Regions from separate parts of the Bacillus sp. SRL543 genome, predicted to be linked through region 2. Evidence: riboswitches for the same ligand, from Rfam matches in the RefSeq annotation. Region 2 holds a riboswitch; the other holds the start of a gene.

Region 1 (12,272 bases), 290 kb from region 2:
ACGCCTTACAACTGGATTTGTACACTCCAATGCGGCCATTGACAGCTGGGAGGCTGCACCTTTCATTAAAGCAAGCAGGTAGCCTGAATAGCATTGGTCGCCAATCTCGGAAGCCGACTGCTTTGGTGCAGCAGGCTGGGATGGCTGGAGTCCGTAGATGACGTCATGCGTTTCGCCCATCATATAGGTTGTAGTCGGGACAGCCGGCTTTTGGCCGGTGGTGAAGCAGTCAACCATTGTGTTGTATTGGGTGATCATGAATTGCCTTTGGCGGTTTGCAATTTCCTTAAGCTGCGGATCCTGGATTTGCCCGCTGAACATAAGGAATTGATCGATTGCAGCTACAGTGCTTGAAAGGACTTCTTTCATATCCAGCATTTCGTGTCCGCCATGATTCATATGTGCCGGGATTTGTTCATTTGTGTTCATTCCTGCCTGTCCTTGCTGGTTAAACTGCTGCATCTGACTACCCCCAGTTAGTAATATTTTCCCCTTCATGAAGGGCTTTGATGGTGAAGACCATACATAACTATTGTGGTTCTTCAGGAAGATAATGATGCGGGGCAGATGCAGTTAAATAAGGAATAAACATCCATCATGAGGACTCTATTTGATGACGGGAAACATACGGGCTGCCTTTTATCCAGTAGCGCCATGGATAGTCCTTTGCTTCGCCGGAATTGTCTATCCCGATCCTCTTTCCTTTAGCAATCTCATCAGGGGTATAGCCTTCAGCAAGCATGAGGGGCGGTTCAGAAAAAAGCCGTCCATAATCGTCCATCGTCACACCGAGGGCTTTTGTCAGCTTTCCGGGCCCGTTAGTCAGATTCTTCAGATTGTCCATCTTTCTTCGCTCTTTCATCAGGGAGATTCCTTCCGCAGGTTCAATGGCCCTGATGAGCACAGCCTCCGGTTTGTCCTTTTCAGCGCTGACGACATTTAACAGGCAGTGGGTGTGCATGAGGTATGTGTAGGCGGCCCCAGGGGCTGCGAACATAACTTCAGTCCGCTTTGTCCGGCGGTTATTATAGCTGTGGGCAGCCCTGTCTTCAGGGCCTTTATAGGCTTCTGTTTCAACAATATATCCAGCGGCTGTACCATCAGGTGTTTCTTTTATCAATAGACAGCCAAGAAGGGCCTGGGCAAGTTCAATGGTCGGCTGCCGGTAAAACCCGGGCGGCAGTGGTTTCCTGTCCATCATTATTCAATCGCTCCCTTTAGTTCATAATGCAGAAGAAAAAATGAAATTCCGCACAGTTAAGCGCGGAGCATTTCCATTTTACCCTTTAACACCCAGAGCTAACCGGAAGTTGGAAATGAGGCAGGGCAGGAAGTATAATAAAGGGAGCAATGATGCAGGGAAGTGAAATGATGAATAAGAAAATTGGTTTTATAGGATGCGGAAAAATGGCCCAGGCAATCATCGGGGGAATGCTGAAATCGGCGATGGCCCGGCCGGATGATATAATGGCCAGCGCAAGGACGGAGAAAACACTTGCTTATGTAAAGAATACATATGATATCGGAGTGACCCTTAATAATAAGGAAGCAGCTGAACAGGCTGATTTTTTATTTCTGGCTGTAAAGCCTGATGTTCATAAGGGAGTGATTGAGGAAATCAGCGGCAGTGTTTCTGAGGATGCCATTATCATCACAATCGCAGCAGGGATCAGCCTTGCGTTTCTTGAGTCTGCATTCGGCAGGGAAATAAAAGCAATCCGTTCTATGCCCAATACCCCCTCTCTTGCCGGGGAAGGGATGAGCGCCCTGGCTGCCAGCAGGCAGGTGACCGAAAGTGAACGGAGGGAAGCTGCTGAACTATTCGAGAGTTTTGGTAAAGCAGAGTTCATAGAAGAAGAGCTGATGGACAGCATACCTGCCATCAGCGGTTCTTCGCCTGCCTATGTGTATATGTTCATTGAGGCCCTTGCTGACGGCGGCGTCCTTCAGGGACTGCCAAGGGAAACATCATACCGGCTTGCGGCCCAGGCGGTGCTGGGTGCAGCCAAGATGGTACTTGAGACTGGCAGGCATCCCGGGGAATTAAAAGATCAGGTATGTACGCCAGGGGGTGCCACGATAGAAGCGGTGGCCGAGCTGGAAAAACACGGCTTCAGATCGGCGGTCATTTCGGCGATGCAAAGCTGTACAGATAAATCAAAAAAGCTGGCAAAAAGCCAGCAGGAGGAAAAATGATCATCAGAAAAGAGCAGGAAGCTGATTTTAATAATGCAGAGAATGTCCACAGGGCTGCATTCGGCAGGGAAAATGAAGCCGCCCTGGTCAGAGCCATAAGAAGTTCAGCGGAGTATATACCTGAACTATCCCTCGCAGCAGAAGATGGAGGGGAAATCGTTGGGCACATCATGTTCAGCAGGGCGGTGATTGAAACAGGGAAGGGGGAAGTCCCAACCTTGGCGCTTGCCCCTGCAGCCGTCATGCCGGAGCGCCAAAATGAAGGGATGGGATCCCTTCTTATTAAAGAAGGGTTGAAACAGGCGGAGCTTCTGGGTTTTGCCCACGCCGTTGTATTGGGACACCCAGGTTATTATCCGAGATTTGGGTTCCGGCCTTCTGCGGTCTTTGAGATACTTTCACCTTTTCCTGTACCGGAAGAGGTATTTATGGCGATGGAATTTAAGGAAGGCTCCCTAGCTGGAATCAGCGGGACGGTGAAGTACCCGCCCGCATTTGAACATGTGTGAGATCAGCCGCTAATCAGGAGATTTTTCGGCAGGAAGCAGGATGGTAAAGCAGGTGCCTTTATTCAGAATGCTTTCTGCTTTTATTTTTCCGCCCATTCCCTCAATGATCCGAAAGACCACCATCATTCCAAGCCCCGTTCCTTTACCTTCTTTTGTTGAAAAATAAGGTTCGCCCAGCCTCCCGAGCTGCCCGGATGTCATCCCCTTGCCAGTATCAGAAATAAAGAGTGCGGCTTTGTCGTCCTGCAGTCTCGCCGATATAGAGAGTACGCCTCCGCCCGGCATTGCTTCAATGGCATTTTTGAGCAGGTTGAGAAGGCATTGCTGAAACTTTGCATCTTCCCCTTTGATTAATATTTCTTCCTCTGTGTCGCAATAGATTACTACAGAATGGGCATTCCCGTAGGGGGTTATCAATTCAACCGCTTTTCTTATTTCTTCTTCTAATGAAAAACAGGAATTTGTTTCCAAATGCGGTTTGGCAAATGTTAAATAATCACTGATGATTACTTCCGCCCTGTTCAGCTCTTCGAGGGCTGTCTCTAAATAATACGAGCGCTTTCCCCTATCAGGTTCTTCTTCTTTTAATAACTGAAGAAATCCTTTCGTTACGGTCAGGGGATTTCTTACTTCATGGCCGATGCTGGCAGCCAAGTGGGAAACGACCTCCATTTTTTCTGTCTTCATTACTGCCCAGTTCAGCTGCTGGTTCTGTACGATCAGCTCGATGGTGTAGGCTGCCAGAAATGTCCCTACTGTCTGAGTGATTGTATAGATAACAACGAATTCCAGGCACTCCTCCATTCCTGCTCTGGAAAGCAGAAGCATGAAAGATGCGATGGATATGATAAAAGACAGGAGTGAAACGGTAAACAGCTTCCCCCTGGTGTCCATGCGGATGAAAGATGGATGGAGCTTGTATACAATAAAGCCGGCAATCAGCCCGGTTAAAATATTATAGGCAGCCCCGATCCCGCCGAGGGGAATACGGATAAAAATGACAAATATCAGCAGGGCGAGTATCACTCTTGGACCTCCGTACAACCCCCCCAGCAGGAACGGGATCCACCGCAGATCGAATATGAAGCTGCTGTTCATCTTGATTGAACTCACCAGGCACAAGGAAGCGGTGATGATGCTGATGCCGGCAATAAAATATTCGCGGTGGCGCAGAAAAAGCGATTGAAGGCGGCTGGCAAAAAGGAGCTGGAAAGAAAGCATGACGATTAGAATGATCAGCAGGTTGAACAGCAGGTCTTTAATATGCTCCATTGCTTTGTCCTCCATTTTTTAGTTATATATTCCTAATTTTACAAATACCTGTCTCAATCGACAATGCTATCTTATTGACAAAAACCCTCATTTAGCGACAGATTCAGACAGCGGCTGGGTATGGTAATAATCTACCATTTTATCAAGGGTGCACATTGGCGTCAGCATCCGGTTTGATTTTTCGGTATACTCAAAGTAGAAGATAAAATTATATTGACTTAATATGACAGGAATCATATATTTTAATTGGCTTGTCATTTGCTGTTTCGACAGAAAATGCAAGGGGGATATTTCGAATATAGGACACTGTGATGAGCGGTTTTTATTTGGGCACTTTAAACCGTTGGGAGTGACTAGTGCAACCGGCCAATTTTCTATGATGGCTGGTTTTTATTTTGGCCGGGGGCGCCTCTGCTTCCTGGCTGAAGCTCAGGATGAAAGAGGTGCGGAAATGAAACTTGATAAATATAAAACACTGCTGTTTCAAAAAATTAAGAACCAAATGATTTTATGGTTTGAGCAGGACTCGGAATCACCTGTGAAAAATGAGGATGTCTACCGTTTTCTCCATTCTATAAAAGGAACAGCGGGAACCCTGCAGCTTGTTGGACTTCATCAGGTGGCAGGCAAACTGATGGACCAGGTGGAAAAGAGCAGCGAAAAAGTCTGGGGAAACCGGGAGCTGCGGGATTTCTTATACGAACTGATGGGCCTGAGCTATGAATATGAACATTTCCAGAAGGAAGAGGAGAAGCAAGGGCTGCCGAGAGATGAAAATATGCCATTGATCCAGGTGATCGATGATGACGTTTCCATGCTGATCCTCCTTAAGGATGCACTGGAAAGCAAGGGCTGGATGGTGATTGCGAATACTGAGCCGGAAAAGGCTGTCGACCAATATTTTGACATGAACCCCGACTGTATCATCATTGATGTGAATCTTCCGGGCAAAAGCGGGTTTCATATACTGGAAGACATCCAAAAGCATACGAACAAGAAGTTCATCCCTAAGCTGATGATCAGTATCCAGAATGACAGGGAAACGAGAATCAAGGCTTACAGGCTCGGAGCAGACGATTTTATTTTCAAGCCCGTTGACCTGGAGGAATTCCTTATCAGGGTGGAGCGGCATCTCGACAGGAAACAGATTTTTGACCAGTCGGTCCTCATAGATGAACTGACTCAGGTATACAATCGCAGGTTCCTGAAGGATTCGCTTAAACGCTACTTGAAGGAGCTTGAAAGGAACAATCAGCATTTTTCTGTCGCAGTCCTGGATCTGGATCATTTCAAGCAAGTAAATGATACGTACGGCCATACAGCGGGAGACCGGATCCTCTCGGAGTTTGCACAGTATCTGAAGGATCATGTCCGGATAGGGGATATTGTGTTCCGCTATGGAGGGGAGGAATTCATCCTGCTGCTTCCGCGCACGAATGACCGCGACAGCAAGGAGGTCATCTCAAGGCTCCTTTCCGGCTTTTCGAGCCGTACGTTCCAAGAGAATGGGGAAGAGTTCAATATGAGCTTCTCTGCCGGCGTTTATATGGTCCATGATTCTTCTGCAACCGTGACCGAAGTGATCAAGACGGCTGACCAGGCTTTATATGAAGCGAAGCGAAACGGCCGGGCAAGGGTGGAAAGTGCGAATAAATTGATAGGCGGCCATTCCAGGAAAGTCCTGAATGTATCGGTTATTGATGACGATGCCATCATTAGAACGATGCTCATGAAAATCCTGCAGTCCATGCAATTTGAGCATACAGAACTGGATATCCAGGTGTATGAGGATGGGCAGAAGTTCCTTCAATCCGGCCGGATGGAGCAAAAAGGGGAGCACTTCCTTATTCTGGACGGAATCATGCCTGTGATGGATGGGACTGAAGTTCTCCAGAAAGTGAAGGAAAATCGGAATGCCAACCGTGTCCATGTCTTAATGCTGACAGGAAGAAAGACGGAATATGATATTGCCAGGGCATTGAAGCTTGGGGCGGATGATTATGTGACAAAGCCGTTCAGCATCACTGAGCTCCAGGCGAGGATCCAGCGCCTGATCCAGAGGATGTCGTAAATGATGCTGGATCGGGAACTGTTCTATCTCGCTGCAGCGGCTCTTTCCATCACAGGGATATTGACAGCTATACTCGTTTACCTCGTGATTAGAAAAGGATTTGAAATATCTGCAAGGCGGAAGGTTGAAAAACGGAAGCAGGAGCTGAACCTTCCGCTGTTTTCTTTTTTAAATGAAGGCAAGCTGCTGGAGGATGTTGACCTGGCCGATCCGGCAAGCCTTCTGGCTGCGGAGGAGCTACTTAGTCATTATGCAGATATTCTAGAAGGAGAGCAGGAAAGGACCAATCTGGCCATTTTCGCGGAGTCATATCTGAAGGCCCATTACAAGAAGGGACTTCAAAGCAGGAGATGGAGCACAAGGATGAATGCGCTTTATCATATAGAAGATTTCCATCTGAAAAGCCTGCAGGGAGAAGTCCTCGGGATTGTTGAAAGCAAAGGGAGCACTTCCTCAGAAAAGGTTCAGGCATTCAAAATCCTTGCAGATTTCCAATATGAAAACCTGCTCGGGCTGCTGGAGTCACGCAGCTTGCCGTTCTCGGAATTTGATTTCCGGAATATTTTAATCCGGCTGGATGATACCGGTTTTGACCGATTTGCTGAAGGATTCAGAACTTGCCCTGAACGGGTCCAGTTTGCTGTACTCGATGTAATGGCTGTCAGCAAGAGGCTCGGCCATCTGCCGTTTGTGGAAGGAGTGTTCATTTCAGGGACGGGGGAACTGCGGCTCCGGGCATTGAAAGCATTGGCTTCTATAGGATATACAGAAGATATAGCACCTTATGTGGAGCTTGCTGAATCTCCAAGCTGGCAGGAGCGGATGCTTGCCGCCAAGCTTTTTGGCAGCATGAAAGACGAGGGCCTGCTGCCAAGGCTTGCAGCACTTCTGCATGATCCGTCCTGGTATGTCCGGTCGCAGGCTGGCCAGTCGATTATAAACTTTTCAAAAGGGAAGCAGGTTTTGCAGAAAATAATGGATGATTCGCAAGATCCTTATGCCAGGGATATGGCTTGGGAATGGATTCAAAAAGGGGAGCACCGCTGATGCTGGCTGGTTTATGGGAGAATGCCGTTTTGTTTTTTGGCTGGTTCATTGCTGTTTACATGGTTATTGTCATCGTTTTTTATACAATTGTTCTTGTTATTTCGATGATTCAGCTGCGCAGGGAATATCGCCTTAAGCGCGACCAGATCTATGAGGAATATATGAGTGAAATTTATACGAAGCCCGTTTCCATCATTGTCCCTGCCTATAATGAAGAAGCAGGGATCATCCAGAGTGTCCGGTCCCTTCTGAGCATCAGCTATCCTGAGTACGAAATCCTAGTTGTGAATGATGGGTCAAAGGACGGGACGCTGGAAAAAATGATCGGCCACTATGAAATGAAGAAAGTGGACAAGGCTGTCAGAAAGCAGGTTGAGACGAAGGAAATTAAAGGAATTTACCAGTCACGCCTGCTGCCCAATTTATATATGATCGATAAGGAGAACGGCGGAAAGGCCGATGCGCTCAACGCCGGCTTGAATATATCCCATTATCCTTACGTCTGTTCCCTGGACGGCGATTCCGTCCTGGAGCATGATGCATTCCTTAAAGTGATGAAGCCTATCATTGATTCAAATGAAGAGGTGATCGCATCCGGAGGGAGCATCCGGATTGCCAATGGCTGTGAAATCAGGGATGGAAACCTGCTGAAGGTAGGGCTTGCCAGAGAACCGCTCGTCATCATGCAGATCATTGAATACTTAAGGGCTTTTCTGATGGGCCGGATCGGGCTGAGCCGGCATAATCTCCTGCTGATCATTTCCGGCGCATTCGGCGTTTTCTCTAAGCGCTGGGTCCTGGAGGCAGGAGGATACAGGACCGACACTGTCGGAGAGGATATGGAGCTTGTCGTCAGGCTGCACCGGCTTATAAAAGAAAAAGGGCTCAAGAAGAGAATCGTCTATGTCCCCGACCCTGTCTGCTGGACGGAAGTGCCGGAAAGCGCGACCTTCCTGAGGAGGCAGAGGGGTCGATGGCACAGGGGGCTGTTCGAAAGCCTGTGGACTCACCGAAAGCTGACTTTTAATCCTAAATATGGGGCGATCGGATTCATTTCTTTCCCCTATTTCTGGATTGTTGAATTTTTCGGGCCGATTGTGGAGCTGCTTGGCTATGCCTATGTGGTGCTGTCCCTGTTCCTTGGAGGAATTTATTTAGAGTTTGCTATTTTGATCTTCCTGCTTTCCTGTCTTTACGGTTCTATTTTTTCTATGGCAGCAGTTCTGCTTGAAGAATGGAGCCTGCGCAAATATCCGAAGGTTTCTGATTTGCTGAAGCTGTTCTTCTACTCTCTGACAGAAACCTTATGGTATCGCCCTCTAACGGTATTCTGGAGGTGCGAAGGCATCTGGAAGCTGATCAGGGGAGATAAGAGCTGGGGAGAAATGAAAAGAAAAGGTGTGTCAGAATGAGAAAAGTTCTTACAAAATCCCAGGCTGTTGTGTTCGGGCTGGTCATTGGCCTGCTTCTGCTCCTTACAAGCCCTTTCTGGATCTGGCAGCTTGCACCGGAAAGGACGCTCGAGGTGCTGATTATCGATAAAACAGTGCCTGACGGAACTTACCGGGAGCATAAGGGGCTTGTCTGGATTCTGAACAATGGAAAATGGCAGAGAAGAAATGGCGAACAGTATGAAACAAAGAGCGACTACAGCGGGTTTAAGCCGCTCGGGGAAGATGAATATAAAGTAAAGCCCCTCCCGGAAAATCTGGATAAATATGATCTCTATTATCTGGCTGACCAATACGGTGTTTATGAAGAGGAATTTTTCGGCAGCAACAAGCTCGGCGAAAGGTCGGACAGCATATATGGCGGCCTTCAGTCTGAAGAGGCTGACAGGCTCAGGGAAGCTCTGATGAACTCGGAGGGCAAGACGCTGATTGCAGAATTCAATACCTTTGCAGACCCCACCGATGACGAGGCCCGGGAGAAAATCACTTCACTTTTGAATATCAGCTGGAGCGGCTGGATAGGCAGATATTTTTCTGACTTATCATCTGACGAGGTCCCTGTCTGGGTGAAGGAGCAGGGAAAAGAAGGGGAAAAGGGCTGGGAGCATGAGGGCCCTGGACTCGTCCTGGTAAACAAAGACAACCATATTGTTGTCTTTGGACAAGACGACCTCAAAGGTGAGGGAGCCCTGTTCAGCTACACGGACGCTGGGGAAAAAGAGCTGGCTGTAAAAGGAGAGTCCCGCTATTCATACTGGTTTGATATCGTGGAAGCCAATGATCAGGAGGAAGTGCTGGCAACCTACAAGCTTCCCCTTAAAAAGGAAGCTGAAAAAGAACTGGAGGGCTACGGAATCCCATCCGTCATTCCGGCAGTCATCCAGCATGTGAATGCGAAATATTCTTCCTATTATTTTGCAGGGGACTTTGCGGATGAAGCGGAGGTTCCCGGTATTTATCAAACAAAGGGACTTGATATCTGGAAGGGGAAATTCAGTTCCCGCAATTCTTTCTATTGGAATACGTATGTCCCCTTGATGAAAACCATTATGGAAAGGGGCACCGGCCTGCAAAGTGAGCAGGAAAAGCCTGAAATTGCCGAGTTTGAAGGGATTAAAACGAACAGCAGAACCGGAAGCGAGTACATCCAAATACAAAAAGACGGCAAGTGGGAGGATCTCCTGATTAAGGGCGTCAATATGGGCATTGCAAAGCCAGGCTCCTTTCCGGGGGAAACAGCCATCACGAAAGACGAATATTTCCGCTGGTTCAAGTCAATAGGAGACATGAATGCAAACGCTGTCCGTGTATATACTCTCCATCCGCCCGGTTTTTATGAAGCTTTCTATGAATATAATCAAACAGCTGAACACCCTCTGTATTTATTCCATGGGACGTGGGTGAACGAAGAAAATCTTGTCGGTGAACAAAACGCATTTGCCAGTCTGGTAACGGATGACTTTAAAACAGAACTGAAGCACATGGTCGATATTGTCCATGGAAACGCAAGCCTGCCGGAACGGCCGGGCCATGCGTCGGGGGAATATAAGTATGATATATCTGAGTATGTGCTTGGATTCATGATCGGGATTGAGTGGGATCCTGAAGCGGTATTACAGACAAATAGCAAAAATGAGGGGAAAGGTTCTTTTTCCGGGAAATATTTTCAGGCTGAAAATGCTTCCCCGTTTGAAGGATGGATCGCCCGGATGATGGATTATACGGCAGAGTATGAATCAGGGCAATATGGCTGGCAGCATACGATGAGCTTTACAAACTGGGTGACCACCGACCTGCTTGACCATCCGGCAGAGCCTTCGGAGGATGAAGATAAAGCGGTGGTGGATCCGAATCACATCCTGCCTGCAGAAGGCTTTAAAGCCGGGATGTTTGCTTCCTACCATGTTTACCCTTACTATCCTGATTTTCTGAATTATGAAAAGAAGTATGTGAATTATATAGATGCGCAGGGCGAAAAAAATAACTATGCCGGATATCTGAATGATTTAAAGAAGGCCCACTCTATGCCTGTCCTTGTGGCTGAGTTCGGCGTTCCTGCCTCAAGGGGGATGACCCATGAAAATGTAGACGGGATGGATCAGGGACATCATTCTGAAGAAGAGCAGGGGAAAATAAACAAACGGCTCTTTGAATCTATCATTGACGAAGGCTATGCGGGCGGCCTTGTTTTTACATGGCAGGATGAGTGGTTCAAGCGGACGTGGAACACGATGGATTATGATAACCCCGACATGCGGCCGTTCTGGTCCAACATGCAGACGAACGAACAGCATTTTGGGCTGATGGGCTTCGAACCTGGGAAATACGAAGCTGGCATCTATCCGGATGGACGGGCAGAGGACTGGGAGAAGCTTGGTGCAGAGCCGCTCTTTGAAAGCAGCCAAAAAGAAGATGCTCTTCAGGCTTTGTATGCGGCATCCAATGAGGAATATCTTTATCTCCGCCTCGACTACAGCCGCCCAATCGAATGGGGAAGGGACAGCACTTATCTTCTTCTTGACACGATTGACGATCAGGGGCAAAGCACTGTACCGCTCGGAAAGGGAGCTGAAGCTTCTGCCGGCTTCGGGGTCGATTTTTCCATAAACCTGACGGGGGAAGATACTTCGAACATAATGGTAGACAGCTATTATGATTCTTTCTACTACCATTATGGAGAGATGCTGAAAATGCTTCCGGAGAAGCCGTATGCATCCAAAAAGGACAACGGGACCTTCCATCCGATCAGATTGGCTCTGAACAAAGAGCTGACGATTCCATCTACCGGGGAAACCATGCCGTTTTCCTCCTATGAAACAGGCAGGCTAATGTTTGGAAACGCCAATCCTGAGAGTGAAGACTTCAACTCTCTGACCGATATTAGTATTAGCGATGATAAAAAAATGCTGGAGCTGAGAATACCCTGGATGCTCCTTAATGTGAAAGACCCGAGCAGCCGGGAAATTCAGGGAGACCTTTGGAAAAACGGCCTGTCCGGCAGCGAAATCATCGATTCTATTACAATAAGTGCAGCGGTCACAGAAAATGGAGAATTGGCGGGCACCGCCCCTGCAATGACTGACGGAAAGATAAAGGAAGCTCTCACTTATTCCTGGAAAAGCTGGGAGGAGCCGCAATACCATGAAAGGCTTAAGCAGTCCTATTGGATCATGAAGGATGCATTCAGTGAAGGTGCTGCTGGAGGAGGAGCAAAGTGAACAGAATACTATTGGCAGAAGATGAAGATGTACTGAGAATGCTGATTGTGGATACGCTGGAAGACGGCGATTTTGAAGTGGATGAAGCGGCGGATGGCCAGGAGGCGCTGGATTTATTCCAGTCAGGAGATTACAGCCTCCTGATCATCGACTATATGATGCCCGTATATACGGGACTGGAGGTCATTGAAAAGATAAGGGCCAACAGTGAAAAAAATCATGTTAAGATTCTGATGCTGTCCGCGAAGAGCCAGCAGTTTGAACAGGAACGTGTGCTGGAGGCCGGAGCTGATTATTTTATGGCCAAGCCGTTCAGCCCGCTGGAGCTCCTTGAAAAGGTAGAGGAAATACTGAATGAAAATTAATGATTATTTTAAAAAGAGCCTCTCGAGGCAGTTTGCAGGCCTGATGGGAGTCTTTATTTTCTTTTTCATAGTCTGCACGATCCTGCTGGTGATCCTCCAGCAGAACCTCAGCGATTCCTATAATGACAAGCGTGCCGAGCTCG
Region 2 (12,272 bases):
CGAAAAGCCGATGACCACCTCGCCGCTTCCCGTCCCGATGATGGACCCCGTCCGGGACAAACCTGTTACCGTCCTTTTAATGATTCGGGTCAGCTGCCTCTCCGATACAGGCAGGTCAGTTGCGACAATGATAATGACCGACCCTTTATCCTTCTCCTCCTTAGCCTGGATAGCCTCACTCAGCTCCTCCCCGACGGCTTTCCCATTCACCCGCAGATCCTTTAAGCCGCCGAAATTCGTGAGCACGAGAACGCCCATCGTATAAGTTCCATGGTCCATTTCCATCAGCCTCGAGCTGGTCCCGATCCCGCCCTTCAGAGAATAGCAAAGCATGCCGGTCCCTGCTCCAGCAGTGCCTTCTTCCACGTCCGCCGAGGCATTCTGCAGTGCCTGGAATACGTGCTCCCTCTCTACGAACCCAGCCCGGATATCATTCAAAAACATATCATTGCATTCACACACAACCGGATTCACCGTTCCAGTCGTCCGGCCGATTTCGGGATTAGACTCCAGCATATACTGAATCAAAGCCTCGGCTGCTGTACCGATGCTCAGCGTATTGGTCAGGATGATCGGAGATTCTATCGTACCCAGCTCATTGATCTGGATTGTCCCCATACTCTTCCCAAACCCGTTGATCACATGGGTCGCGGCAATCAGCTTTTCTTTAAAAAGATTCCCGGGATGCGGCACAATTGCAGTGACCCCGGTTTGTTTATCACCATCACTTAGCGTTGTATGCCCCACAGTTACCCCTTCCACATCAGTGATAGAATTGCGCGGACCAGTTTGAAGGGTTCCTATTTTCACTCCATAATCTCTGATTCTTTTTTTGGCGGGCATCATTTTCCTCCATTTTTGCGAAGAAAGGTGCCTTTCTCCCATCTTTATTGATGAATTCAGGCACCTTTTTTCATTCTTTTATTTCGATACATATGGTTATCCGCTTCAACAAATAAGCTTTCCATGACACCTAGTGAATTTTCGCAGAACGCAAAGCCTATCGATATGTTAATTTTGACTTCCTGGCTGCTTTCATTATATCTGCTAATCTCTTCAGATAGCTTTTCAACCAGGAGCTCTACCTGTTCTTTGTCCTTTTTTAAAAGGAAAACCGCAAATTCATCTCCGCCAATCCTTGAAACATAGGCATTTTCTCTGAAAAATTGTTCTAATAGCCGTGCTGTTTCTTTAATCAGAAAGTCTCCAGTTTTATGCCCATAGTTATCATTCAAACATTTCAGGCCGTCCAAATCACATAATATAATGGCTGCAGCTGTATCCTCACGTTCATTATATTTCTCCATCATTTGCTCAAAGAAATCACGGTTATAGATGTCTGTCAAAGCATCATGGGTGATTCGATATTTCAATGTTTCTTCCAGCTTTTTTCTCTCATCAATATTCCGCACCATACCTTGAAGAGCGACCAGCACCCCATTTTCATATATCGGAGTCGCATACTCTTCAAACCATCGGTAATGACCGTCTTTATCTTTCCAGCGCTGAACGATTGCTTTATTGAAATCAACCTGTCCATGGACTTTTTTCTGGAGAATATCCATATCCTCCGGGTGGATATCCCTAAAGGCAACACCAGCGTCTGAATAGGCATCTGCATTAGAACCTTCACCGAAAAAGCATTCTGCTGAAGGACCAAGATATTTAAATTTCAGCTCCGGATATACTTGGCAATAATAAAGAAAATCTTTGGTGTTTTCTATCACATGCATATAATTTTCATGATTTTTAAAAGAGTCAGTTTCTTTCTTTTTCCATCTTCTGAAAAAATAAATCACAACCAATAAAACAGTCAGTGCCCCTAATCCAAAACCTTGTGCAAATTGTATGTTCATCATTGCTGTCCCTCTTCGTTTTCCTCAATCCTTCAGCATAAAAAATAGACCAATCGAAACCGATCAGCCTACGCTCATAAAGATGAATCGGTAACTGGCAGACATAGCCTTTGGCTTTAGTCCCTGTAGTTTTGCGTCTTCACCTTTCGATGAATTTGCCTGTATCTTTTATATATTTCATTTTAAAGGATAAACGGCAAGACTTCCAATTTAAACCGCGGAAAAATCCAGAGCAGGCACTCCCTAATACTCTTCCTCTGTTTTATGGATTTTCTTGAACTTCCCAAACTTAGAACCCAGAAGATACGAAACAAGAATGATCAGCACAAACCCAATGCTCGCAAACAAGCCCATTCTTTGATTGGCGTGGAGAAGCGAACCCGCAATCGTAAAGATAATCAGCACAATGCCCAGATAGGAGGTTACCGGATAAGCAGAGGATTTATATTTCTCATGAGATGCGCCGACCTGCTTCCTTTTCTTGATATGCGACGCCAGGATAATGATCCAGTTCAAGATCAGCATGATGCCTGCTGAGGCCGTCATATACTCGTAAATGGTATCCGGCAAGAGAAATGAAAGCAGGACAGAAACACCGAGCCCCGCTCCGCTCAGCAGCAGCGCCCCTGCCGGCACTCCTTTCCTCGTTTTCTTCTGGAGCCTTTGCGGCGCGTCTCCATCCTTTGAAAGAGACACGATAATGCTTGTTATTGAAAAAAGAGACCCCACCATCGTCGAAAAAGCCGCACTTATTAAAATGACATTGAAGATGCTATCCAGAAAAGGAATATTGAATTGTGATAAAGCAGCCACGAAAGGGCTTTTATCTTCATTTATGTTATGAAAAGAAATCATCATCAGGATAAAGAGGATGCTGACCACATAAAGGATTGTCAAAGCTGCAACCAGAAAGCTCCCTGCCTTTGGCACGTCTTCTTTGTTTCTAAGTTCCGTAGCCAAAACCCCGATCACTTCAATTCCCCCATAAGAGAACAAAATGAATATCATTGCAGACCATAACCCTGAAAACCCATTCGGAAAAATCCCCTCCGATAAAAAGGTGGACGATTCACCTGCCGTCTCGGGTGAGAGTACCCCAAACGCTGCTAGAATCCCGAAGAAAATAAAACTGATGAGCGTAGAAATTTTTATGACAGCAAAAAACGATTCAATGCTTCCGAAATTTTTTACACCGAGAAAATTAATGCCTAATGCAATGGCAGAATAAATGATCGAAAAAATCCAGATAGGAACATCCGGCAGCCATAATTGAGTAAAAATGGCCAGTGCCGTCACTTCGCTCGACATGATCAGCACTCCCGCCACCCAGTAAATCCAGCCGCTCATAAATCCCGCATAATGGCCGAATGCCTGTCCCGCATATGTCCGGAACGAACCGGGCTGCGGATCCTGCACCGTCATCTCAGCCAGTGCACTAAAAACAAAATAAGCCGTCAATCCGGCCAGCAGATATCCAATCAGCACAGAAGGACCCGCCGAGTGAATCGACAAACCGGATCCCAAAAAGAACCCCGCCCCAATCACAGAGCCAATCCCAATCAAAGAAAGCTGCCACCATGCCAGCTTATGCGACTGCCCCTTCTCCACCTGGCCCTTCTGCACATTCTTAACACTCTGTTTAACCACACTCACTTTTTGCATCTTCCCACTCCTCACCAGCTGCTTATGAAAAGTATGCCCTGAAATGGGAATAAGAAGCCATGGGGACAGGTACCGGAAGCCATGGGGACAGGTACCGTGGCCCAGTATCAAAAAGAGCCAAGGGACCTGTCCCCTTGGCTCTCTAAAAAAAGGCGCCAGCCCAGCAGGCCTGTACCTTCTTTATTCTGATATCCCGCCTGTAAACTTTAAGCAAAAACTCTGATTTCAACTTTTTACTTTTCACAAGCTATTTTGTCGCCGTCCCGATCCTTCGTTTTATTGGCATCATACAGCGCCTGGGATACATACGGTTTATATTTAGTTTTACCGCCCTTGTTTTTTACAGAAGAAGAACGGGCTACTCCGCCTTTATAATCCTTGTTTAATTCAGTACAATTCTTATAGGTTTTAGCAGCTGCCGGTGTTTTTGCTTCAGCACTTACAGAGAAAGATACACTTAGGATCAACAAAGCAGAAATGGCTAAAGCACTGGACTTTTTCATTTTAATTTTCTCACCTTCCATATTTTAACTTATATTAATAATAATCCAATATATCCATCTATTACAATATATTTTAATAGAATAATAGAAAGTTCTAATGCCAGCCATATAATAAAAGGCGCCAGCCCCCAAAGGCCGGCACCTCTCTCTCACTTATGAAAACAGCGCCTTCAAACGAGCCCAAAACCCCTTCGGCTCTTCCTTGGGCTTTTCAACCTCTTCCGTTTCTTCCTGTTTAATGCTTTCTGTTTTTAACACAAACTGAACTGAGTTTACTTTCTCGTTCTCAGGCGATACGAAGGAAACGGGTTTGAAGTCGCTTTTGTCGTATTCTTCGAGCATGCCTTCAACTTCTTCCTTCATTTGTTCCGGCAGATCCCTCGTGGCTTCATACAGCTCAGCCGTCCCATCATGGAGTGCGGCTGCACCGTCAGAGAGTTCCCCTGTTCCGCCTGCCACGCCAGCAATGCCGTTATGCAGTTCAGAATAGGAGCCTGCCAGCCTGCTCACTCCGCCAGTGTAATCCACCAATCCCGAGTGGAAGGATTCATAGTTGGCAGCAAGTGCTTGAACGCCTGCCTGCAACTGTGCCATCGCATCAGCAGCATCAGAATTGGCCAAAGCTTGAGAAAGTCCAGCAGACATAGCGTCAAGGTTCTTCGCCATCTCTGTAAGAGACGCGCTCACTTGCTCCAAAGTCCCACTGACAGCGTCAAAACTGCCTTTACCAGCAGCAAAGACTCCTTTGGCATTTTTAGCAGCCGCATAAGTCTCAAGCAATTGCGCGATAACATTCGGATCGGCGCCGCTCTGCTTCAGCTGCTCGATCTGTGTTTCAGAAATTTCATGATTCGGAATGCCTTCCATTGCTTCGTTCAAGCTATTGTAAGAGGCGCTGAAAGCCTGCTGCAATTCTGCCAGATTCCTGGACACTTCCCTCAGGCCAGAGGCCGATTGTGACAATCCATCCTGCATCTTTTTCAAATCGCCGAGGCCCATATCTCCAGAGCCAGCGCTCAGACTGCTATTCAGCTTTTGCAAGGCCTGCTGAATACTCTTGGAGCCGCTGACCAGCTGGGAAGAAGAACCGTCGAGCGCCGCTATACCATTACGGTACTCCCTGGAGCCATTGCTCAGCTTAGCGGCACCATTATGCAATTCCGAAGCCCCGTTCTGCAGCTGCCCGACTCCGTCATTGACCTCTTTGATCGCTTTTGTCAGTGTATCCATTTCACCTGTCATATCATCGATGTCCGGTGCATCAATCGGGAGTGAAGACGGAATCGCTGTGATATCAATGCCTTCGAGCTCAAAATCCGCCACATCTGCTTCAAGGGTCAGATTCCCCTCTTTTTCCGGCATCACAGTAAATGTGGCCTGCTTATTTTTCCCCGCATTGGCAAGCATCCCGTCAGGAGCTTCGATATTGCTGAATTTCTCCCCATTCAGCGGGAAGGAAATCTGCAGCAGATAATTCTCGAAAAAGGATGGATCGACACTTTCATTCCGGGATGTTTGAATATCTATCTGCACATGACCGCTTTTTCCAGCCAAATCTTCCGGTGGGGTTTCCTGCCCATCCAATGTATACGTAATAGAAACATCCCATGGCAGGGCTGCTTCATTCAAATCACCCTGATAATAAAACTTGCCTTCTTCCTCAGCCGTCACATGAACCGCTGCGTCTGACTTCTCAATAGGCGACATGTCCGTCAGGTTTTTTAGGTTTGTATAGGGGCCGAAATCGGTCACTTCACCCGGTTCTTCAATATTTAAAATGTTAACCACATACACTTCCTCATTTTCACCAGCAGGGCTGAGCTTTGCATACACCACTTCGTCCTTTGAGGAAAGCTCCCCTGTTTCTCGGGAGACCTCTTCCCCTGACTTGCTGCCCGTTGTATCAGCCGAAACCAGCAGGGCGGGCATCATAAGCAGGATGCTGGCAAAAATAGCCAAGAGCTTTCTGATTCTCCTCATCATCACTTCTCCTTATAAGAGTTTGCTTTCCATGTTGTTTTCATGATCAATTTATCAAATACCAAGAGACACGCCGGCAGGAAGAATACGACCATAATCAAAGCCAGCAGCGCTCCTCTTCCCAGCAGCAGACCGATCGAAGCTACGATTGGATTCGATGACGTAATCCATAAGATAAAGCCTACACTTGATAAAATTGAGGCCGAAATGCCGATCGAGAATATTTTTTCATCCATCGTCTTCTTGACCGCTTCAAGCGCAGACATTTCCTGCCGGTCCTCTTTATAAGCATCCGTCAGCAGGATTGCGTAATCGACCGTTGCTGCCAGCTGGATGATGCTAACCAGCAGATAGCCGACGTATACTAATGAAGAATCTGTAAAATAAGGGACAGACAGATTGATCCAGACGGCGGTCTGAATCGTCAGCAGCAGGATCAGCGGAATCGAAATCGACCTGAAGGTTACAAACAGGACGAACGCAACTGTCAGGAGGGTCAATAGATTAACCAGCGTGTTGTCTTTTTTGACCGTGTTTTTAATATCATACAATGTCACGCTCTCTCCGACTGAATAAACCTTATCTCCATATAACTTCTCTGCAGTATCCTGGACCCGTTCGATCAGCTGGAACGCCTCGTCTCCCTCAGTTTTTGTATCTGTCTGAAGGATGACCCGGCTGTAATTTTCCGAATAGAACTGTTCCGTAATGCTGGGATCCAGATATTCTGGAGGGATTGCAGCGCTGACGGTGTTGACATACGCCATGACACTCGTCACATGGTTAAGCTTTTCCAGATCGCCGACCAGCTCTTCTTCCTTGGCCGTATCCCCCTTCGGCACAAGCAGGACCATCGGCGTGCTTTCCCCGAACTCTTCTTTAATTTTCGTAAAATCGCTCCCCGCCCTTGTCGACTCCGGCAATTCGCCAACTCCATAAGTGAAATTGGTCTTGCTTTGCGCAAGAAAGGCCGGGACAATCAGGATGGCAACAAGCAAAAGAACCGGAACCCGGAACTTCAGCACAAAATTCCCCTTGCCGCGGATGTATGGCAGCAATGGCTTATGCTGCGTCTTGTCGATCCATTTATAACAGAGCAGCGTCAATGCCGGCAGGAACACCATGACACTGATGAAACTCAGTAAAATTCCTTTGACCAGGTTGATGCCAAGATCCGACCCGATTTCAAACTCCATAAAAGCTAGAGCGATGAAACCAAAGAAAGTTGTGGACGCGCTGGCTGCGATTGCCGAAAAAGATTTCTTCATCGCCAGCTCCATCGCTTCCCGCGGATCCCCTACCTTTTTCCGGTAATCGTTGAAGCTGTGCAGGAGGAAAATCGCGTAATCCAGCGACACTGCAAGCTGCAGGATCGGCGCGACCGATTGGGTGACAAAAGATACTTCTCCAAGAAAAATATTCGTCCCCATATTGATCAGAACTGACACACCGATGGCGGTGAGGAACAGCAGCGGCTCCACCCACGAAGTCGTGGAAACCACTAAAATGATGATAATGATCGGCACCAAAAAGGCGGCAGCATACATAGATTCCGTCCCGGCCATTTTCTGCTGTGTGGCCGTATTCAGCGATTCACCTGCCATCGCATTATCTTCGCCGATAAGGTCATAAATGCGATCGGTGATCTGGACTTCTTCTCCTTCACGGATGCTGAAAGAAAACAAGGCATACCCATCTTTGTAATAGTCGTCAACCGTGTCCTGGTCCGCCATTTCAAGCGGAGCCTTGATGTCGATCACATCATCCAGCCACATGATATCAGATACACCGTCAATCGCGGCCAGCTTTTCTTTGAAAGCAAGAGCTTCCTGTATGGTCATGTCCCGCATCATCACCCGGTTCGTCGGGACATTTCCTTCAAATTCCCGCTCCATCACTTCCATGGCTTTAGTCGACTGTGCGTCCTCCGGCAGATATTCCTTCATATCATAGTTCACCGACACAGTGAACTGCGCCAGGGCGCAAAGCACAGTCAAAACCGCGAAAACAATGGCAACGGCTTTTTTATGTTTAAGTATTCGTGCAGCAATATTGATGCGTGTTCACCCTCTCTTGCCCTTTTTTTCTATACACTTTATCATTATATAAACACGGTGTTGCCTATTCAACGAACAGTTCTTTAACTTCCGTGGTATTCCCGACACAATGATCAAAAGTGTTGGAAAACGCAAAAAGAAAGGAAACTGGTTATGACCTCTCCCAAAATGGACAGACGCAAAAAATATACGATCATGGTATTAAAAGACAGCCTCATGAAGCTCTTGAAAGACAAGCAGATCTCCTATATTACCGTCAAAGAAATCTGCGGCCTCGCCGACATCAACCGCTCCACATTTTATTCCCACTACACCGACCAATATGACCTCCTGGACACCATCGAAGACGAAATCATCCAGGACATGCAGGGCTATATGAGCCAGTACAACTTCGAAAAAGAAGACCAGGCCCTCCAAATGATCGAAAAACTGCTCGAATACTTCGCCAGCAAACACGAAGTATGCACCACCCTCCTCAACGAAAAAACAAACACAACCTTCGAAACAAAAGTCATAAACTTCGCCCACCAGGTCTTCATGACCAGCTGGCTCGCCGACACCGCCTATGACGAAAACCTCTCTGAATACCTCAGCACCTTCATCATCAGCGGCAGCATTCACGTGATAAAAAAGTGGCTGAATAACGGGATGGATCACAGTCCGGGGGAGATGGCGGAGATAATTAATGGGGTGATTAATCGGGGGTTGTTGGGGGTGCGGTGAGATGAGGGGGCGGGGTGAGGTGGGCTGGGCTGTGGGCCGGGGGGTCAGGTCCCTTGGCCCAATCTCAAAAAAGAGCCAGGGGACCTGTCCCCTTGGCTCACTGGCCTTTCCACTCACTTAATCCCCGATATCGTATACCCATCAATAATGTACCGCTGAAAAAGAATGAAGATGATGATAATCGGAACGACCATAAAGGTTGATCCAGCCATCTGCAGGGCAAAGTTGCCGCCGTATTGACCTTTTAATAACTGCAGTCCAACCGATAGTGTATAGAGACTTTCATCATTGGCAATGATCAGCGGCCACAGGAAGCTGTTCCAGCCAGCGATAAAGGTGAGAATTCCCTGGACAGCGAGTATCGGTTTGGTCATTGGCAGGACGATCTGCCAGAATACTCTCAGCTCACTGGCTCCATCCAGTCTGGCTGCTTCCAGCAGTTCATCGGGAATGGTAGTCATGAACTGACGGAAGAGGAAGATACCGAATGCTCCCACCAGTCCAGGCAGAACGATTCCCGCCATTGTATTCGTCAAGTGCATTTGATTCAGGATCAGATAGACCGGAATCATGGTAACCTGGCCAGGAATCATCATGGTAGCAAGAACGAGAAAGAATAATTTATTGCGTCCTTTAAATTCAAACTTGGCAAAAGCATATCCGGCCATCGCATTTAAGATTAAGCCGAAAAAAGACCAGAATACAACGATCAGAGTATTTTTCAAATAAAGAGCAAAGTTCATATTCACAAAGAGATTATAGAAATTATCCAATGTGAACTCTTGCGGCAGCAGGGTTGGCGTCAGCTGCATTACTTCACTTTCCGGCTTGAAGGCCGACAGGATCATCCATATAAAAGGAATAGTAACCAGCAATCCGCCAATCGCAAGAATAATACCAACAAACCATTGCTGAGCTCTTTCAGCATTTTTACTGCTGCTTAATGACTGTTTTCGAACTGCATTGGATTTCATTTTGTATTCCACCTCAGTTTTCATCAATAATCCTGCCCTTTCTTCTGCAGCTTAAATTGAAGCATCGTAATGATAATGATGGCAATGAACAATATGAAAGATCCTGCAGCGGCATAGCCAAAGTTGCTTAATTGGAAACCGTTCCGGTAAATGAACAGCGCAACAGAAGTCGTGCTGTCTAATGGACCGCCGTCTGTCATAACAAAAGGCTCTTCAAAAAATTGGAGCCAGCCGATCATCGTTGTAATTGACACAAAGAAGATGGCGTATCTTAACAGGGGAATGGTGATCTTAAACAGCTGCTGCCAATTATTGGCGCCGTCCAGCTGGGCCGCTTCGTAGTAGGTTTTCGGAATCCCCTGAAGCGCAGCAAGAAAGATAATCATATTAAGGCCGATGGCTCTCCAGAGAGCAAGTACGATTAACGAGATCTTTGCTACTGTGGGATCCTGCAGCCACGGTACAGGCGGCAGGTGGAAAAATTCCAGCACATGATTGAATAAGCCTAACTGAGGGTTATAGAGAAAGCTCCACACAACTGCTACTGCAACAACATTTGTAATGGAAGGCATATAGAAGACAACCCGGAAAGCTTTGAAAATGCGTGCTTTTCCAAAATTGATCAGGAGCGCGATCCCCAGGGAGCAAACGATGACAAGCGGTACACCAATTACCACATAGAATAGCGTATTAAAAATGGATTTTAAGAATATCTCATCGCCTACAACCTCTTTATAATTTTCAAAGCCAATAAAACTGATGGAAGACCAATCAGCAATACCGGCCAGATCAAGATCTGTAAAACTGATAATAAAGGCCACAAATATAGGCAGAATTGAAAATATTAACAGCAAAATAAGTGCAGGAGCTATAAAAAAGTATGGAGTTTTGTTTGCCACAAAGCTTTTCATTGCAAGTCCCTTCCTTCTAATCCCAGCTTTGCCGGACTATTAAAGGCAACTGGCAGACGAACGCCTGCCTGTACACCTGTTTGACGATTTATTTGGATAAAATTTCTTCAGATTCTTTATCGAATGAATCCATTTCTTCCTGAACATCTGCTCCGCCGCGGTAAATCTTTTCAAATCTCTTTAAAAAATCCTGTGCGATTTTTTCAAAAGGTTTGATGACAGGCATCGGCTGTGCATTTTCTAACTGTTCTCCAAATACTTTATAATACTCATTCTGCTGAAGCTGCTCATCATTCCATGCCTCTTTGCTCGCCGGCAGGGAGTTTGTCATTTCAAGCCATTTAATTTGGGTTTCAGGCTTGCTCATATATGCAAGGAATTTCAAGGCTTCTTCTTTGTTTTTCGTGTGCTCGAATACGGATAAGTTGGAGCCGCCCAATGTAGATGTATTTGTTTCCTTAGCAGGAAGGACTGCAGTTGCCCACTTGCCCTCGAGTTCCGGAGCCTGGTCATTAATCAGCTTGACCATCCAAGGACCGCTGATAAACATCGGAAGGATTCCGTCACCTCTGAATGCCTGGACGATATCAAGTCCAAGATCAACAGGAGCAGAGCCATCCTTGAAGAATCCATTTAAATACTCAACCGCTTCGACAAATTCAGGTTCATTGAAATTAGCCTGATTGCCTTCTATTAACTTGGAGCCGTTTTGCCTGGCCAGCATAAATGATAAACTTTGTTCATTTGTATCAATGCTGATTCCATATTTATCATCTCCGCGGTCAGCCAGTTTTTTGGCTGCATCCTCTAACTCATCCCAAGTCTTTGGTGCCTCTTTATACCCTGCTTCTTCCAGTAAATCCGTACGGTAAAACAGAACTCGTGTATCGACATACCAAGGAACGCCAACCACTTTATCATCATATTTTGTCGTTTCCACTGATCCTTTGAAAAAGTTGTCAGCTCCCAGCTCAGGGAAGTTTTCAGCCTCTTCTGTCAAATCAAGCAGCGCATTCGCAGAAGCGAACTCTGGAATCCAAGTTGTCCCCATTTGGACCACATCCGGACCTTTTTTAGAAGCGACAGCAGTTAACAGCTTATCATGTGCCTGATCCCATGGGAGGGCCTGAACTTTTACATTAATGTCCGGATTCTCTTTTTCAAATTCATCTGCAATCTTCGGAAGAGCTTTTGCTTCTTCTCCCATGCCCCAGACGGTGATGGTCTTTTGCCCGTCCTCCGAAGAAGACCCGCTTTCAGAAGAACAGCCGGCCAGTGCTCCAGAAACAACAAGTGAACCTATCATAGCAGCTGCTGCAAACTTTTTGCTGAATACATTTAACAACTTTTGGCTCATTCGTAAAAACCCCCAATAATTTAATAGGCTTTGCTTTAAGATTCCCGTAATTCTGCATCTTTACTTCTTTAACAAAAACCGTAAAGTAGTGCCATTCAAGTGAACAGCCGAGATATTCCCCCTTTTAGTGAAACGTTTCGATTAAAAAGAAAAAAATATAACTCTTCTACCATTGAAACGTTTCAATCCAATCTGTTCAAAAGTTGTATTTTCATCATTTTCTAGTTGAAACGTTTCGATAGGGCTATT

The links. Region 2 has a riboswitch for cyclic di-GMP ahead of AC4E8B_RS04835 (sensor domain-containing diguanylate cyclase). Riboswitches for the same ligand answer to the same signal wherever they lie in the genome.
Region 1: another riboswitch for cyclic di-GMP. It lies ahead of AC4E8B_RS06320 (diguanylate cyclase domain-containing protein); the one in region 2 lies ahead of AC4E8B_RS04835 (sensor domain-containing diguanylate cyclase).

The regions. Positions count from the first base shown of each region.
Region 1 covers NZ_OZ481794.1:1,207,843-1,220,114, forward strand. The annotation lists gene AC4E8B_RS06290 (spore coat protein) at 1-462, opposite strand, end outside; gene AC4E8B_RS06295 (DNA-3-methyladenine glycosylase) at 596-1,201, opposite strand; gene proC (pyrroline-5-carboxylate reductase) at 1,372-2,196, shown strand; gene AC4E8B_RS06305 (GNAT family N-acetyltransferase) at 2,193-2,705, shown strand; gene AC4E8B_RS06310 (ATP-binding protein) at 2,715-3,977, opposite strand; gene AC4E8B_RS06315 (hypothetical protein) at 4,065-4,235, opposite strand; cyclic di-GMP riboswitch class II at 4,270-4,354, shown strand; gene AC4E8B_RS06320 (diguanylate cyclase domain-containing protein) at 4,429-6,048, shown strand; gene AC4E8B_RS06325 (HEAT repeat domain-containing protein) at 6,049-7,095, shown strand; gene AC4E8B_RS06330 (glycosyltransferase family 2 protein) at 7,095-8,507, shown strand; gene AC4E8B_RS06335 (hypothetical protein) at 8,504-11,764, shown strand; gene AC4E8B_RS06340 (response regulator transcription factor) at 11,761-12,129, shown strand; gene AC4E8B_RS06345 (ATP-binding protein) at 12,119-12,272, shown strand, end outside.
Region 2 covers NZ_OZ481794.1:917,836-930,107, reverse strand. The annotation lists gene AC4E8B_RS04840 (DmpA family aminopeptidase) at 1-843, opposite strand, end outside; gene AC4E8B_RS04835 (sensor domain-containing diguanylate cyclase) at 900-1,859, opposite strand; cyclic di-GMP riboswitch class I at 1,943-2,026, opposite strand; gene AC4E8B_RS04830 (amino acid permease) at 2,100-3,518, opposite strand; gene AC4E8B_RS04825 (excalibur calcium-binding domain-containing protein) at 3,752-4,021, opposite strand; gene AC4E8B_RS04820 (YhgE/Pip domain-containing protein) at 4,175-6,004, opposite strand; gene AC4E8B_RS04815 (efflux RND transporter permease subunit) at 6,004-7,947, opposite strand; gene AC4E8B_RS04810 (TetR/AcrR family transcriptional regulator) at 8,227-8,781, shown strand; gene AC4E8B_RS04805 (carbohydrate ABC transporter permease) at 8,895-9,755, opposite strand; gene AC4E8B_RS04800 (carbohydrate ABC transporter permease) at 9,779-10,666, opposite strand; gene AC4E8B_RS04795 (sugar ABC transporter substrate-binding protein) at 10,755-12,023, opposite strand.